DNA from 2 places in the Methylocella sp. genome. Region 1 is predicted to be linked to the other one. Evidence: riboswitches for the same ligand, from Rfam matches in the RefSeq annotation. Region 1 holds a riboswitch; the other holds the start of a gene.

Region 1 (6,990 bases):
ATGCTCTCGTCGGCGAAGCGCACGGCGGCGTCGCAGGCGTAGGGAACGCGCATCGCCTGCAGCGCGTCCTGAAAGCCCATGAGCCCGAGCCCGACCGGGCGATGGCGCAGGTTCGAGCGCCGCGCCTCGGGAATCGTGTAGAAATTGACGTCGACCACATTGTCGAGCATGCGCATCGCCGTCTTCACCGTGCGCGCCAGCCGCTCGCGGTCGAGGCCCCGCGCGCCCACATGGGCGGCGAGATTGACCGAGCCGAGATTGCACACCGCGACTTCGTCGTCCGAGGTGTTGAGCGTGATCTCGGCGCACAGGTTCGACGAATGCACGACGCCGGCGTGGCGCTGCGGCGAGCGGATGTTGCAGGCGTCCTTGAAGGCGATCCACGGATGTCCGGTCTCGAACAGCATGGTCAGCATGCGCCGCCACAGATCCGTCGCGCGCAGCTTGCGGAACACCTTGAGCTCGCCGCGCGCGGCCCTGGCCTCGCAGGCCTCATAGGCCTCTTTGAATTCGCGCCCGTAAAGCTCATGCAGATGCGGCGTCTCGTCAGGCGAAAACAGCGTCCACTGCCCGTCCGCCTCGACGCGCTCCATGAACAGGTCGGGAATCCAGTTCGCCGTGTTCATGTCATGCGTGCGGCGGCGGTCGTCGCCGGTGTTCTTGCGCAGGTCGAGAAACTCCTCGATGTCGACATGCCAGGTTTCGAGATAGGCGCAGACGGCGCCCTTGCGCTTGCCGCCCTGGTTGACGGCGATCGCCGTGTCGTTCGCCACTTTCAGGAACGGCACGACGCCCTGGCTCTCGCCGTTGGTGCCCCTGATATGCGCGCCGAGGCCGCGCACCCGCGTCCAGTCGTTGCCGAGGCCGCCGGAATATTTCGCGAGCAGCGCGTTGTCGCGGATCGACTTGAAGATGCCGTCGAGATCGTCCGGCACGGTGGTCAGGAAGCAGGACGAGAGCTGCGCGCGCGGCGTTCCGGCGTTGAACAGCGTCGGCGTCGAGGCCATGAAGTCGAACGACGACAGCAGGCGGTAGAACTCGACGGCGCGGGCCTCGCGGTCGACCTCGCGCAGCGCGATCCCCATGGCGACACGCATGAAGAAGGCCTGCGGCAGCTCGAAGCGCGCGCCGCCGACATGCAGGAAATAGCGGTCATAGAGAGTTTGCAGGCCGAGATAGTCGAAGGCGAGGTCGCGCGCGGGCTCGAGCGCCGCGACGATCCTGTCGACGTCGAAGCGGGCGAGCTCCGGGTCGATCAGCCCGCCGGCGATCCCCGCCTTGAGATAGGCGCGGAAATAATCGGCGTAGCGCGCCGCCATCTCGTCCTGCGTCGCGCCCTCGGGCCGGCCGGCGAGGAAGCTCAGCGCCTCGCGGCGCAGGCGGTCGAGCAGGAGGCGGGCCGAGGCGCGCGCATAGTTCGGCTCGGTCTCGATCAGCGTTCGCGCGGCGAGGATCGGCGCCTGCGACAGCTCGTCGAGCGTGACGCCGTCGTAGAGATTGCGGCGCGTCTCGTCGAGGATCGCCTCCGGGAAGACGCCGTCGAGGCCCTGCGCCGCGCTGCGCACGAGCGCGTCGAGCCGCGCCTCGTCGAGCGGCTCGAGCGCGCCGTCCGCCGTCTTGACGCGCAGCCGCGGCGCCAGCGGCTCGGCCTGCGCCGCGGCGCGCTCGCGCGCCCGCTCCTCGCGATAGAGCACATAGGCGCGCGCGACCTTGTGATGGCCGCCGCGCATCAGCGCGAGCTCGGCGCGGTCCTGGATGTCCTCGATATGGAAGGCGCGGCCGGCGTCGGCGCGGCGCGTCAGGCCGCCGACGATCTCGTCGGTCAGCTCGCGCACGATGTCATGCACGCGGCGCGAGGCGGCCGCGCCGCCGCCCTCGACGGCGAGGAACGCCTTGGTCAGGGCGAGCGCGATCTTGGCGGCGTCGAAGGGGGTGACCGCGCCATTGCGCCGGATCACCTGGCAGCCCGGCTCGGACGGCGCGCCCGCCGGGGCTGCGCGCCCGCCCGCATGGCTCCGGCCGGCCGGCCGTTCGAGCTCCACGATCTGCGACATCGGCTTCAGACTCCAGACGTTGAAGCAGAGGCCGCGCGGACGCATGGAGCAGGGGCGCGGCGGAGCGTCCGCCGGCCCGAAATCCAGACGCTCCGTCGGGACGCCCCGCCCGAGGAAGATTCTTTCAGGTCGCGGCAGGTCTCCTGGCTCGCGGGTCGCCGCCTTCGCCCGGCCTTCCCGAAGCCTTGCGGCTTCAGTGGCGCGAAATGGGCGAAGGCTCGCCGCTCACAGTTGCGGGGACAGCCCCGGAGTCGCCGCAAGGCTCACCGGATTCCCTCTTAGCTTTCGCCCCTGAGGGACGAAAGACCGCGATCTCCAGATATAGTGGGGCGATCGCCCGGCACGGTCAACATATCGCCGGCCGTCATCCACAGCGGGCTTTGCGGCCAGGCGCCGGCAGGACGCCTTCGAGCCCCAGCAGGAACGCCTTCGCCTCAAGGCCGCCCGCGAATCCCGTGAGGCGGCCCGAGGCCCCGACGACGCGATGGCACGGCGCGATGATCGAGATCGGGTTGCGCCCGTTGGCGGCGCCGACCGCGCGCGCGGCGCGCGGATCGCCGAGCGCGCGCGCGAGGTCGCCGTAGCTGCGCGTCTCGCCATGGGGGATGTTCAGAAGCTCGGCCCAGACCCGCTTCTGGAACGCGGTCCCCTGCGGATCGAGCGGAAGGTCGAAGCGCCGCCGCCTCCCGCCGAAATATTCGTCGAGCTGGCGCCTCGTCTCGACCAGCGTCGGGCTGTCAGGGTCGGGGCGGCTCGGGCCGAGCGGCACGCGGCGCGGATCGTCGCCCGGCCACAGCACGGCGACAAGGCCGGCGCGGCCGGCGACAAGGGTCAGCTCGCCGACCGGCGACGCCATCGTCGTCCGCGTCAGATTCATTTCGACTCCTTTCCGGCGGACGCCTCGCCGGCGGCCCGGGCGACGTCAAAACCTCAGGCCGCGTCAGGCCCGGGCCGGCGCGACGCGCGAAATTGCGCGTTTTGCGCCGTTTTTTCCGGGCCATGTAAAAGAAGCATATTTTCCAGTCGTTGCCACGTAGTTGCTTAAGAAGTATTGATCTCCTCGAAACTTAAGCCGCGCGCTCCAACGCAGAAAGGCCCCCCATGAACACCACGACTTCGGAGCTCGAAACGCTCCTCATGCAGAGGTCGCTGACCGACGCGCAGCTGCTCGCCGCGGCCGAGGCCGCGCCGGACTTCAGAATCCTGCCCGACGCGACGGTGATCAAGATCGGCGGCCAGAGCGTGATCGACCGCGGCCGCGCCGCGCTCTATCCGCTGGTCGAGGAGATCGTCGCCGTCCGCAAGAACCACAAGCTCCTGATCGGCACCGGCGCGGGCACGCGGGCGCGGCATCTTTACTCCATCGCCGCCGGGCTCAACCTGCCGGCGGGCGTGCTCTCGCAGCTCGGCGCCTCGGTCGCCGACCAGAACGCGGCCATGCTGGGGCAGCTCCTCGCCAAGCACGGCATCTCGCAGGTCGAGGGCGCGGGCCTCTCGGCGGTGCCGCTCTACCTCGCCGAGGTCAACGCCGTCGTGTTCAGCGGCATGCCGCCTTACGGCCTGTGGATGCGTCCCGCCGCCGACGGCGTCATCCCGCCCTACCGCACCGACGCCGGATGCTTCCTGCTCGCCGAGCAGTTCGGCTGCAAGGCGATGATCTTCGTCAAGGACGAGGACGGGCTGTTCACCGCCAACCCCAAGACCTCGACCGACGCGAAGTTCATTCCGAAGATTTCGGTCGACGAGATGATGGCGCGGGGCCTGCATGATTCGATTCTCGAATTTCCGATGCTCGACCTGCTCAAGGCGGCGCGTCACGTCCGGGAGGTGCAGGTCGTGAACGGCCTCGTCCCCGGCAATCTGACCCGCGCGCTCGCCGGCGAGCACGTCGGCACCATCATCACCGCGAGCTAAGGGAGAATCCAATGTCCGACGCGGACGCCATCAAGCACGTCGCCTCGCCGCTCGCGCGCCAGACGCTCCTCGATTCGAGCCTGACCCGCCCCGTCGCCGGCCGGCGCCCCATCCGGCTCCTGCCCTGGCTGCAGGTCGTCAAGATCGGCGGGCGCTCGATCATGGACCGCGGCGCGGAGGCGATCCTTCCCGTCGTGGAGGAGCTGCGCAGGCTCCTGCCCGAGCATCGCATGCTGATCCTGACCGGCGCCGGCGTGCGCGCGCGCCATCTCTACGGCGTCGGCCTCGACCTCGGCCTGCCGGTCGGCTCGCTCGCCCCGCTCGCCGCGAGCGAGGCCGGCCAGAACGGCCACATCCTCGCCGCGCTGCTCGCGCCCGAGGGCGTCTCCTATGTCGAGCGCCCAACCGTCGCAAACCAGCTCGCGATCCATCTCGCCGCCGCCCGCGCGGTGGTCGGCAGCGCCTTCCCGCCCTATCATCATCACGAGTTTCCGAACTCGCGCATTCCGATCCACCGGGCCGACGCGGGCGCCTTCCTCGTCGCCGACGCGCTTGGCGCGGCGGGCCTCACCATCGTCGAGGACGTCGACGGGATCTATGACGCCGACCCCAGGGGCGAGGGCGGCGACAGGGCGAAGCTCATCTCCAAAACGAGCGCCGCCGACCTCGCCAGAACCACGGGCACGCTGCCGCTCGACCGCGTGCTGCTCGACCTGATGCCGACCGCCCGCCACCTCGAGCATGTGCAGGTGGTGAACGGCCTCGTCCCCGGCCGGATCACCGCCGCCCTGCGCGGCGAGCATGTGGGCACCATCATCCATTCGGGTGCCATGGCCGACGCGAACGCGGCCTGACGTTTTCGCCCGGAGCCCGCGCCAAGCCTCACGCCCCCGACGCCGCCCGCGCCGGGGGCGTTTGCGTAGACGGGCGGCGGCGCGAGAGACGCCGGCGGTTTCCCGAAGCCGCATGACGACGCCCTGTTCAGCGCGCGGCGCGCCGGTTGGCGCAGCGCCAGCGATGCGGCGTCTCGCCGACGAGACGGCGGAACGCCGTGGTGAAATGCGGCTGGGTCTGGAAGCCGACGGCGAGCGCCACATCCACGAGCGGCGCCTGCGTGTCGCGCAGCATCGACTGCGCGCGCTCGATGCGCCGGCGCAGCAGGAAGTCATGCGGACGCAGGCCGGCGGCCCGGCGGAACTGCGCCGCGAAATGCATGCGGCTCAACCCGGCGGCCGAGGCCATGCCGGCGAGCGAAACGCGTCCGCCAAGATTATCCTCGACATAGGCGACGACGCGCCTCATGCGCCATTTCGGCAAGGCCGCCATGGGGCGCTGCGGCGCGGCCTCCCCGCTTTCGGGCGGATCCGGACGACGCGACGCGGCGGGCGCGCGCGCGAGGATTTTCGCGGCGAGACAGCCGTCCGGACAATCGTCGAACGGCGAGACGGACTGGAACGACATGACGAACATCCTGTGGAACGGCGCCGCGGCGACGGCCGCGCGGCTCCCCGGCGATCCGGCGGCGCCCCGACGGGCCGCGCCGGCCCGGCCTGTTGTCCGCACGCGCCTATCGCAGCGCGGCGGCGTCGCCCCAGCCTTCCCTGACGCCATGGACCTCAAGCTCCTCGCGCACGGCGCTCAGCGCCGCCTGCAGCGCGGCGAGGCGGGCCAGCGCGTCGCCGCTCAGCTCCGCGGAGGACGCGCCCGCCGCGAGGCCTTCGACGGCGGCGAGACGCTCGGTTTCGAGCCTGTCGCGCAGGGAATGAATCGGCGCATGATCGGTCATGGAAAGCTCCTGTGGCGGGTTGCGCTTCGGCGCCTCCCGATGACGCGCCGACGCAGGCGAAGTCGTCTTCGCCTTCTCCGATCCTTACCGAACTTCGCGCCGGCGCCGAGCCATACGTTGGTATGGCAAATCCCGCGCCCGTCATACGCATGTATGATTTCGCGCGGTCCGCGCCGCGCCTATGGATGTCGCGTCAATGGCTCGTCGGCTTCCTGCGCCCGGCGCCCGTGCGCGGCGCGCCAGGAGCCGCCGTCCTGCTTCGGGAAGACGACCATGCCTCAGGCGACGAATCCGGCGACGGCCGACAGGACGCGCGGCGACGATCCCCGCGCCTGCGAGAGCCGCGCGCCAGGCCTTTGCGCCAATGTCCGCCGCATCCTCGCGCTCGGGCTCGTCGCGGGCTATGTCGACGCCGTCGGCTTCCTGGACCTCGGCGGCGTCCATATTGCGGCGATGACCGGCGACACCATCGAGCTCGGCATATCCGCCGCGCGCGACGACAGGGCCCGGCTCGTCGGCGTCGCGGCGACGATCGCCGCCTTCTTCGCCGGGGGTCTCGCCGCGGGCTGCCTGCGCCGCCGCGCGCCCTGCCCGGCCGTCGCGCTGACCGTCATGATCGGGCTCATCCTGTCGGCGCAGCTCGTCCGTTCGATCAGGCCCGATCCCGTCGCGGTCGAGCTGCCGCTGCTGGCGCTCGCCATGGCGACGCAGGGCCAGGCCCTGTCGCGTTTTGGCGGCGCGAGGGTCCAGACGGTGGTGGTGACGAGCAATCTGCTCAATTTCGCCGATGCGGCCGTCGGCCGGCGTTTCGCGCCGCGCGCGGCCGGGGCGGCGCGGCCGGACGCGGCCGAGGTCGTGCTGCCCGCCTGCGTCTGGCTCGGCCATGCGTTCGGCGCCGTGGGCGGCGCGCTGGCGGTCATGCGCCTGCCGCTGCCGCTCATTGCGCCCGCGCTCGCGCTGCTCGTCGTCGCCGCCGACTTTTTCCTCGCCGACGGCGCGGGGTCACGGCCGCGCTGTCAGCGCGACGCCGCGCCCGAAGGGGCGAGCGCCACGGCCGCCTCGGCGGTCAGCAGCCGGAAGGTGAAGCTTTCCTCGAGGTAGAGCCGCACGACGTCGTCGGTGTGCCCGAGATAGCCGATCGACACGTCCTGGCCGAGGCTCAGTTCAAAATCGCCGCCGCGCGTCGTCATCACGAAGGCGCCGTCGATGGCCGGGGCCCAGATGATGTCGTCATTG
Region 2 (6,990 bases), on a different contig from region 1:
CTGGGGAATGACGTTGAAGGCCATGCGCTTGGGGAACTTCTTCGATTCGACCGGATCGGACACGAAGACGGCGCGGGTCTGGGCGAACAGCTCGTCCATCGCCTCCTTGCCGGCGCCCGAGACCGACTGATAGGTCGAGACCACGACGCGACGGATCTTCGCCCGGTCGTGCAGCGGCTTCAGCGCGACGACGAGCTGCGCCGTCGAGCAGTTCGGGTTGGCGATGATGTTCTTCCTGCCGAAGCCCGCGATCGCGTCGGCGTTGACCTCGGGCACGATCAGCGGCACGTCCGCGTCATAGCGCCAGGCCGAGGAATTATCGATCACGACGCAGTTCTGCGCGCCGATGCGCGGCGAGAATTCGGTCGAGACCGAGCCGCCGGCCGACATCAGGCAGATGTCGACGCCGCTGAAGTCGTAATTGTCGAGCACCTTGCATTTCAGGACCTTGTCGCCGAAAGAGACTTCCGTCCCGATCGAGCGCGAGGAGGCGAGCGCGATCACCTCGTCGACCGGAAAGCGGCGCTCGGCCAGAATGTCGAGCATCTCGCGGCCGACGTTTCCCGTCGCGCCGACGACGGCGACCCTGAAACCCATCTTGATCGTCTCCATGCGGCTGCGGCCGCCGTGCGCGTCAGGCCGCTCCGGCGCAAAAGCTGGAACGGCGCATGCGCGGCGCCCGCAGGCGGTCCGCGCGTCTTACGCAATAGGCATGCTCCGCAAAACTTTCAAGGTTTTGCGAAGCGCCGCAAGACGCGTCGAGGCGCGGGACGACGCGCTCAGGCGCGCGGCGCGACGCTTCCGCCGCGCCCAAGCATGGCGGCCGCGGCGTCCGGGCGGATGACGAGGCCAAGCGCCTCGCCGGTCCGGTTGAGCGCGAGCAGGCCAAGGAAGGCGGCCGCGTTGATCGCGAAGACCTGCCCCATGATCTCGGCGGTAAAAGCGCCGTGGCCGCCGCCCGTGGCGATGGCCATGGCCAGCAGCGCGGCCTCATAGACCGCGAAGGCCGCGAGAAAGGCGAGCGCGTAGCGCAACGGCTCGGGCGCCGGGAGCGCGCGCGCGGCCGCCCGCGCGGCGAAGGCGCCGCCCACGGCGCCGACGCCGATGGCGAGGCCCCAGCCGATGGAGTCGGCCGGATAATGCAGGATGAGGAAGCCGACCGCCTGGTTGGCGAACCAGACGAGGCCGATGAGCGCCAGCGCGGGCCGCGCCGGCATGGTCAGCGCGGCGAGCGCCGCGAAGGCGGCGAAGGGCGCGGCGCAGGCGAAGCCGAGGCTGAAGGCGACGCTCGCCGCGACGAGCGTCCCGATCCAGATCGGACGACGCCAGTCGGCCGAATGTTCGACGGAAAGCGGCATGATGGGGATTCCTCGCGAAGATGCTGGTTCGGCTCTCATAATAGACCATTCTGGCCGAAGGCGAACCTCACGCCTCCGAAAACGCCAAGGCCCGGCGCCTGAAACCCCAGCGGGTTCTGGTAGCGCAGGTTGAGCGCGTTCTCGATGCGCCCGAACGCCGTCAGCCCATGGCCGAAATCATAGGCGCCCGTGAAGTTGAGCAGCGTATAGCCGGGCGTCAAGATATAGCTCTCGCTTCCCGAGCGGTTCACGTCGCGCCACGGGCCCACGTAAAGCAGGTTGGCGGTCAGGAGCAGCCGCTCGGTCGCCTGCAGCGTCGCCGTCAGGCTGACCTTGTCGCGCGGGCGGCGCAGCAGGAACAGATCGTCGTCCTCGTTGATCGCCACCGTATAGGTGTAGTTGGCGACCACGCTGAAGCCGTCGAAGGGCGAAAGGCTCATGAAGCTTTCGAGGCCCTGGGTGCGCGCCTGGCCGACGTTCACATAGGACGTGAAGGTGCTGTTAAAGTCGATGAGATTTTTGATGTCGTTGTTGAAATAGGTCGCGCCGAAGGAGATGCGGCCCGGCAGCAGCGTCTGCTCGACGCCGGCGTCCCAGCCGACGCTGGTCTCGGGGCCGAGATCCGGGTTGCCGTAGAAATTGAACGCCGGATAATTATTGTAGAGCTGGTCGAGCGACGGCGCCTTGAAGCCCGTGCCGACGCTCGCCTTGAGCTTCGTGCCGGTTTCGGGAAACAGCAGCGCCGGCGCGACGCGGAAGGTGGCGCGGCCGCCGAACTGGTCGTTGGCGTCGTAGCGCACGCTGGCGGCGTTGAACAGGCGGCCGCCGAAATCGGATTGCAGCGTGACATAGCCGGCGGTGTCGCCGTTCGCCGCCCACAGCGGACTGCTGTTCGAGACGCGATTGGATTCGCGTTCGGCGCCGAAGATCAGCGTCTGCCCCTCGATCACGTTGAACCGGCCGAGATAATCGACCTTCACGCGCGAGCCGCTGTACAGGTTGCGCGAAATCGGATCGAAATTCGGGTCCATGACGTTGCGCGCGTAATCGACATAGGAGACGCCGACCGTATTGTCGAAGCGCCCGTCGAGCAGGGAGGCGTGGACGAAGACGCGGCTGAAGTTCTGGTTGGTGAAGCTGCCGGTCAGCATGCTTTGCGGGCCGACGAAATCGTCGCTCGTCGACCAGAGAGTCGCATTGGTGTAGCGCCCGACGAGACCGACGTCGAAGATCTCCGTGAGCTTCGCGCCGAGCCTGACCGAGAAGGTGCTGTTGTCATAGATGTTCGGATTGATCCCGCGCCCGGGCGGCACGAGGTTTTGCGGCGTCACCTCGACGTCGTTCGAGTAGAAATGGCCGTAGCCCAGGAAATAGCTGATGCGGTCGGTCGAGCCCGACACGCGGCCGAACTGGTTGAACAGGCCGAAGGATCCGGCCTCCGCGGTGACCTTGGCCTTCATCGGGCCCTCGCCCGGATCGGTGATGATGTTGACGACGCCGCCGATCGCGTCCGAGCCGTAAATGCCGCTCTGCGGCCCGCGCAGCACTTCGATCTGCGAGACGTCGAAATTGAGCACATGGGCGAAATCGAACGAGCCGTTCGGCGTCGACGGGTCGCTCACGTCCATGCCGTCGATCAGCACCTTGGTGTGATTCGAATTCGTGCCGCGGATGAACACCGAGGTCTGGCCGCCGGGCCCGCCAGTCTGCGCCACGTTGAGGCCTGGCAGGTCGCGCAGGGAATCCGGCAGGAGCCGCTGCTGGCGCGCCTCGATCTCTTCGGAGGTCACGACCGACACGCTGGTGCCGAGATCGCCTTTGGGCGTCGGCACGCGCGTCGCGCCGACGACCAGGATCTCCGGCAGTTCGGCCGGCTGCGCGGCCGCGGGCGCCGCGTCCTGCCGGGCGAGCGCCTGCGCGTCGGCGTCCGGCGAGACGCCTTGCGCGGCGGCGGCGGAGCCCAGGGCAAGAAGGGAGAGGGAAGATAACAGGAGGCGCCGGCGCGCGGCCGGCGAAAACAGGGAAAGACGGGTCATGGGCCTGCGGCGACGTGGTTGCGCGTCACTGCGAGCCAAGGCCGGCGCGGCGCCCTTGCGGGCGTGCGCCTGTCTCCGCCGGGGCACCCCGCCCGACGCGCCCGCGCGTGACCACGGTCGATGGCAGGTCTCCTGGCTCGCGGGTCGTCGCTTCGCGCCGCCTTCCCGGTTTCCCAGTGGCGTCCTGGCGCGTCGCTCGCCGCTTACAGTTGCGGGGGCAGCCGCGGAATTGAGCGCAAGGCCCGCACCGCGTTCCCTTTTGATCCCTTGACGGGAACCATCGAACGGATGATGGCGGAGCTTCACGGAAGCGTCAACGCGGCCGCGGCGGCGCGCCGCAAAGACGCGCGCAAGCGTGGCGCCGCGGGCACAGCGCAGGCCTTGCGCGCACCGTCATCAAGCCGTGACAAGTCCCCGGCGGCAGGGCTAGATTGACGCCGCCGCGCAAGGCGGCGCACCGAAGCTCGATCGAACGGGCCGGCGACGAAAAATGAACAGGCGCTCCTTTCTGCGGCTCGGCCTCGCCGGCGCGTTCGTCGCGGCCCGGCCGCCCGGGTTGGAGGACGCCGCAGGGAGAACGCCGGTGAAGACGCTGTTCGTCACCCATCCCGCCTTTCTCGAACACAAGCCGGGCGTCGGCCATCCCGAGCGGCCCGAACGCGTCTCCTGCGTCGAGGCGGCGCTCGCGGCCCCGGCCTTCGACGGCCTATGCCGCGCCGAGGCTCCGCTGCGCGACGACGTCGAGGCGGCGATCCTGCGCGCCCATGGCCCCGAGCATCTTTTGCGCGTCAAGGCGGTGGCGGGGGCCGGCGAATTTCCCTACGCCTTCGACGGCGACACGTCAGTTTCGACCGGCTCCTTCGAGGCCGCCTATCGCGCCGTCGGCGCCGGGCTCCTCGCCGTCGACCGGCTGTTCGACCCCGCGCGCGAGACGGTCAACGCCTTTCTCGCCGTGCGCCCGCCCGGCCATCACGCCGAGCGCGGCCGCGTCATGGGCTTCTGCCTGTTCAACAACGTCGCCTGCGCCGCGCTCTATGCGCGCAAGCGCCATGGCGTCGGCCGCGTCGCCATCGTCGATTTCGACGTGCACCATGGCAATGGCACGCAGCAGATCTTCTGGGAGGACCGCGACGTCTTCTTCGGCTCGACGCATCAGATGCCGCTGTTTCCCTATACGGGCGAAGTCTCGGAGACCGGCGTCGGCAATATCGTCAACGCGCCGCTGCGCGCGGGCGACGGCGGCGACCGTTTCCGGGAGGCGATGGCGGCGCGCATCCTGCCCGCGCTCGACGTCTTCCGGCCGGACCTGATCCTCATTTCGGCGGGCTTTGACGGACATTTCGCCGATCCGCTCGGCGACCTGCGCCTGCGCGAGGAGGATTTCGCCTGGATCACGATGAAGCTCCTCGACGCGGCCGACCGGCTCTGCCACGGGCGGATCGTGTCCTTCCTCGAAGGCGGCTACAGCCTCGACGCGCTGGAGCGCGCCAGCGCCGCCCATGTCGGGGCTCTGATGCAGGCGGGTTGAGGGCGGGGCGGGCCGCGCCCTATTCGTCGTCCTCGGGGTCGCCCTGCGGCATCAGCATCACCGCCATGGCCATCTGCAGCCCGCCGAAGGTGAAGCAGAAGGACGCGCACAGGATGAACATCCACAGCCAGCGCTGCGACGAGGTCGAGATCAGCGTGCGCAGACGCGCGACGTCGGCGACGACCAGCACGAGCACCACCGCAAGCCCGATGGCGACGCCGATCAGCGCGTGGCGCAGCAGGAATTTCACATGGTCGGGCATGACGCTGAAACCTCGTCCGCGCCGCTCGCGACGGCGGTCCGCGCCGCGCTTACGTCCCGCCGGCGCCTCAGGGTCCGTCCCACTCTAGCACGGCGCGCGCAGGCCGGCAGGGCCATGCGCGCCGCGCGCAAATGCGTTATGAGCGCTGATCGACGATCTTTCCAGGAGACCTGCGCCATGTTTATCGCCATGAACCGTTTCAAGGTGCTGAAGGACGAAACCGCCGCCTTCGAAAACGTCTGGCTGACCCGCGATTCGCACCTCAACGAAGTGCCGGGCTTCATCGCCTTCCGTCTCCTGCGCGGCCCGGAGCGCGAGGATCATGTTCTTTACGCCTCCCACACGCTGTTTGCGAGCGAGCAGGACTTTGTCGACTGGACGAAGTCCGAAGCGTTTCGCGCCGCCCACGCCCAGGCCGGCGAGCGCAAGCCGCTGACGCTCGGGCGCCCCGAATTCGAGGGCTTCAACGTCGTGCAGTCGCTGGAGAAGGTTTCGGCCTGAGGGCGCAGCGCCGCCGGCCGGTGCTCAGCCGGCTTCGGCGCGCGCTGCTGAGCGGCGTCAGCGACACGCTCGCCTCGCTGCGCTTTGCGACCATCCTGCCGATCCCCGTGTTCGCCTTCGAGCGCGCGGATGGGGCCGATCTGTGGAGCTACGCCCGGGCGCTGCGCCTGCTGCCGCTCGCCGGCGCCACGGTCGGCGCGCTCGGCGCGACGACGCTTCTCGCCGGGCTCGGGCTCGGGCTCGGGCCGACGCTCGCGGCCGCGCTCGCCGTCGCCACCCTCGCCGCGGCGACAGGCGGCCTGCATGAGGACGGGCTCGCCGACTGCGCCGACAGCTTCGGCGGGTCGACGCGCGAGCGCCGGCTCGAGATCATGTCAGACAGCCGCGTCGGCTCTTATGGCGCGCTTGCGCTCGGACTTTCGCTCATCCTGCGCGTCGCCGCGGCGGCGACGCTCGCCGAACGCGACGCGGGCCTCGCCGCCGCCGTGCTCGTCGCGGCCGGCGCGCTCTCGCGCGGGGCGGGCCTCGCCCCGCTGGCCCTTCTGCCGCCGGCGCGCGACCGCGGCCTCGCCCATTCGGCCGGACGGCCGACGCCTAGAAACGTCGCCGCGGCGGCGGCGCTCGGGGCGCTCGCCTGCGCCCTGCCCCTCGCATTCGGCGCGCCTCTGGCGCAGGCGGCGCTCGCTCTCGGTCTCGTCGTCGCCGCGGTCGCCTGCGCCTGCGCGCTCGCCCGGCGCAGGCTCGGCGGCCATACCGGCGACGTCGCCGGCGCGACGCAGCAACTGGCCGAGATCGCCACGCTCGTCGCCTTCTGCGCGCGTCCCTGAAACGAAAAACGCCGGAAAGACTCTTTCCGGCGTTCATTCAGGATCAAGGCTGGCCGCCGGCGGGGGCTCAGAGCCCCGCGAGATATTGCGTCGGATCGACCGGCGTCGCGCCCTTGCGCAGCTCGAAATGAAGCTGCGGCGAGGCGACGTTGCCGCTCTGGCCGGAACGGGCGATGACCTGCCCGCGCTTGACCGTGTCGCCGCGCTTGACCTCGATGTCGCTGTTGTTGGCGTAGGCCGAGACGAAGCCGTTCGGGTGGCGGATCAGCACGAGATTGCCATAGCCCTTGAGCTCGCTGCCGGCGTAGGCGACGACGCCCTCCTCCGCCGCCTTGACCGAGGTGCCTTCGGGCACGGCGATGTTGATGCCCTCATTGCCGCCCGGCTTGAAGTTCTGGATGATGCGCCCGCGCGCCGGCCAGCGGAATTCCGGGCCGCCGGCGGATTTGGCGCCCGTCTCCTCGGGCTCCTCGGCCCT

The links. A riboswitch is a leader RNA that binds a small molecule or an ion and turns the genes downstream of it on or off. The one in region 1 is predicted to bind cobalamin.
Region 2: another riboswitch for cobalamin. It lies ahead of ACILRB_RS05890 (TonB-dependent receptor plug domain-containing protein); the one in region 1 lies ahead of ACILRB_RS01360 (ribonucleoside-diphosphate reductase subunit alpha).

The regions. Positions count from the first base shown of each region.
Region 1 covers NZ_JBGAHM010000002.1:21,410-28,399, forward strand. The annotation lists gene ACILRB_RS01360 (ribonucleoside-diphosphate reductase subunit alpha) at 1-2,054, opposite strand, end outside; cobalamin riboswitch at 2,170-2,380, opposite strand; gene ACILRB_RS01365 (methylated-DNA--[protein]-cysteine S-methyltransferase) at 2,419-2,931, opposite strand; gene ACILRB_RS01370 (uridine kinase) at 3,156-3,968, shown strand; gene ACILRB_RS01375 (molybdenum storage protein subunit alpha) at 3,980-4,822, shown strand; gene ACILRB_RS01380 (helix-turn-helix domain-containing protein) at 4,950-5,429, opposite strand; gene ACILRB_RS01385 (hypothetical protein) at 5,536-5,754, opposite strand; gene ACILRB_RS01390 (YoaK family protein) at 6,028-6,855, shown strand; gene ACILRB_RS01395 (family 1 encapsulin nanocompartment shell protein) at 6,771-6,990, opposite strand, start outside.
Region 2 covers NZ_JBGAHM010000008.1:65,354-72,343, forward strand. The annotation lists gene ACILRB_RS05880 (aspartate-semialdehyde dehydrogenase) at 1-597, opposite strand, end outside; gene ACILRB_RS05885 (hypothetical protein) at 780-1,358, opposite strand; gene ACILRB_RS05890 (TonB-dependent receptor plug domain-containing protein) at 1,394-3,394, opposite strand; cobalamin riboswitch at 3,499-3,691, opposite strand; gene ACILRB_RS05895 (histone deacetylase family protein) at 3,885-4,922, shown strand; gene ACILRB_RS05900 (hypothetical protein) at 4,942-5,184, opposite strand; gene ACILRB_RS05905 (antibiotic biosynthesis monooxygenase family protein) at 5,362-5,685, shown strand; gene ACILRB_RS05910 (adenosylcobinamide-GDP ribazoletransferase) at 5,706-6,512, shown strand; gene ACILRB_RS05915 (peptidoglycan DD-metalloendopeptidase family protein) at 6,580-6,990, opposite strand, start outside.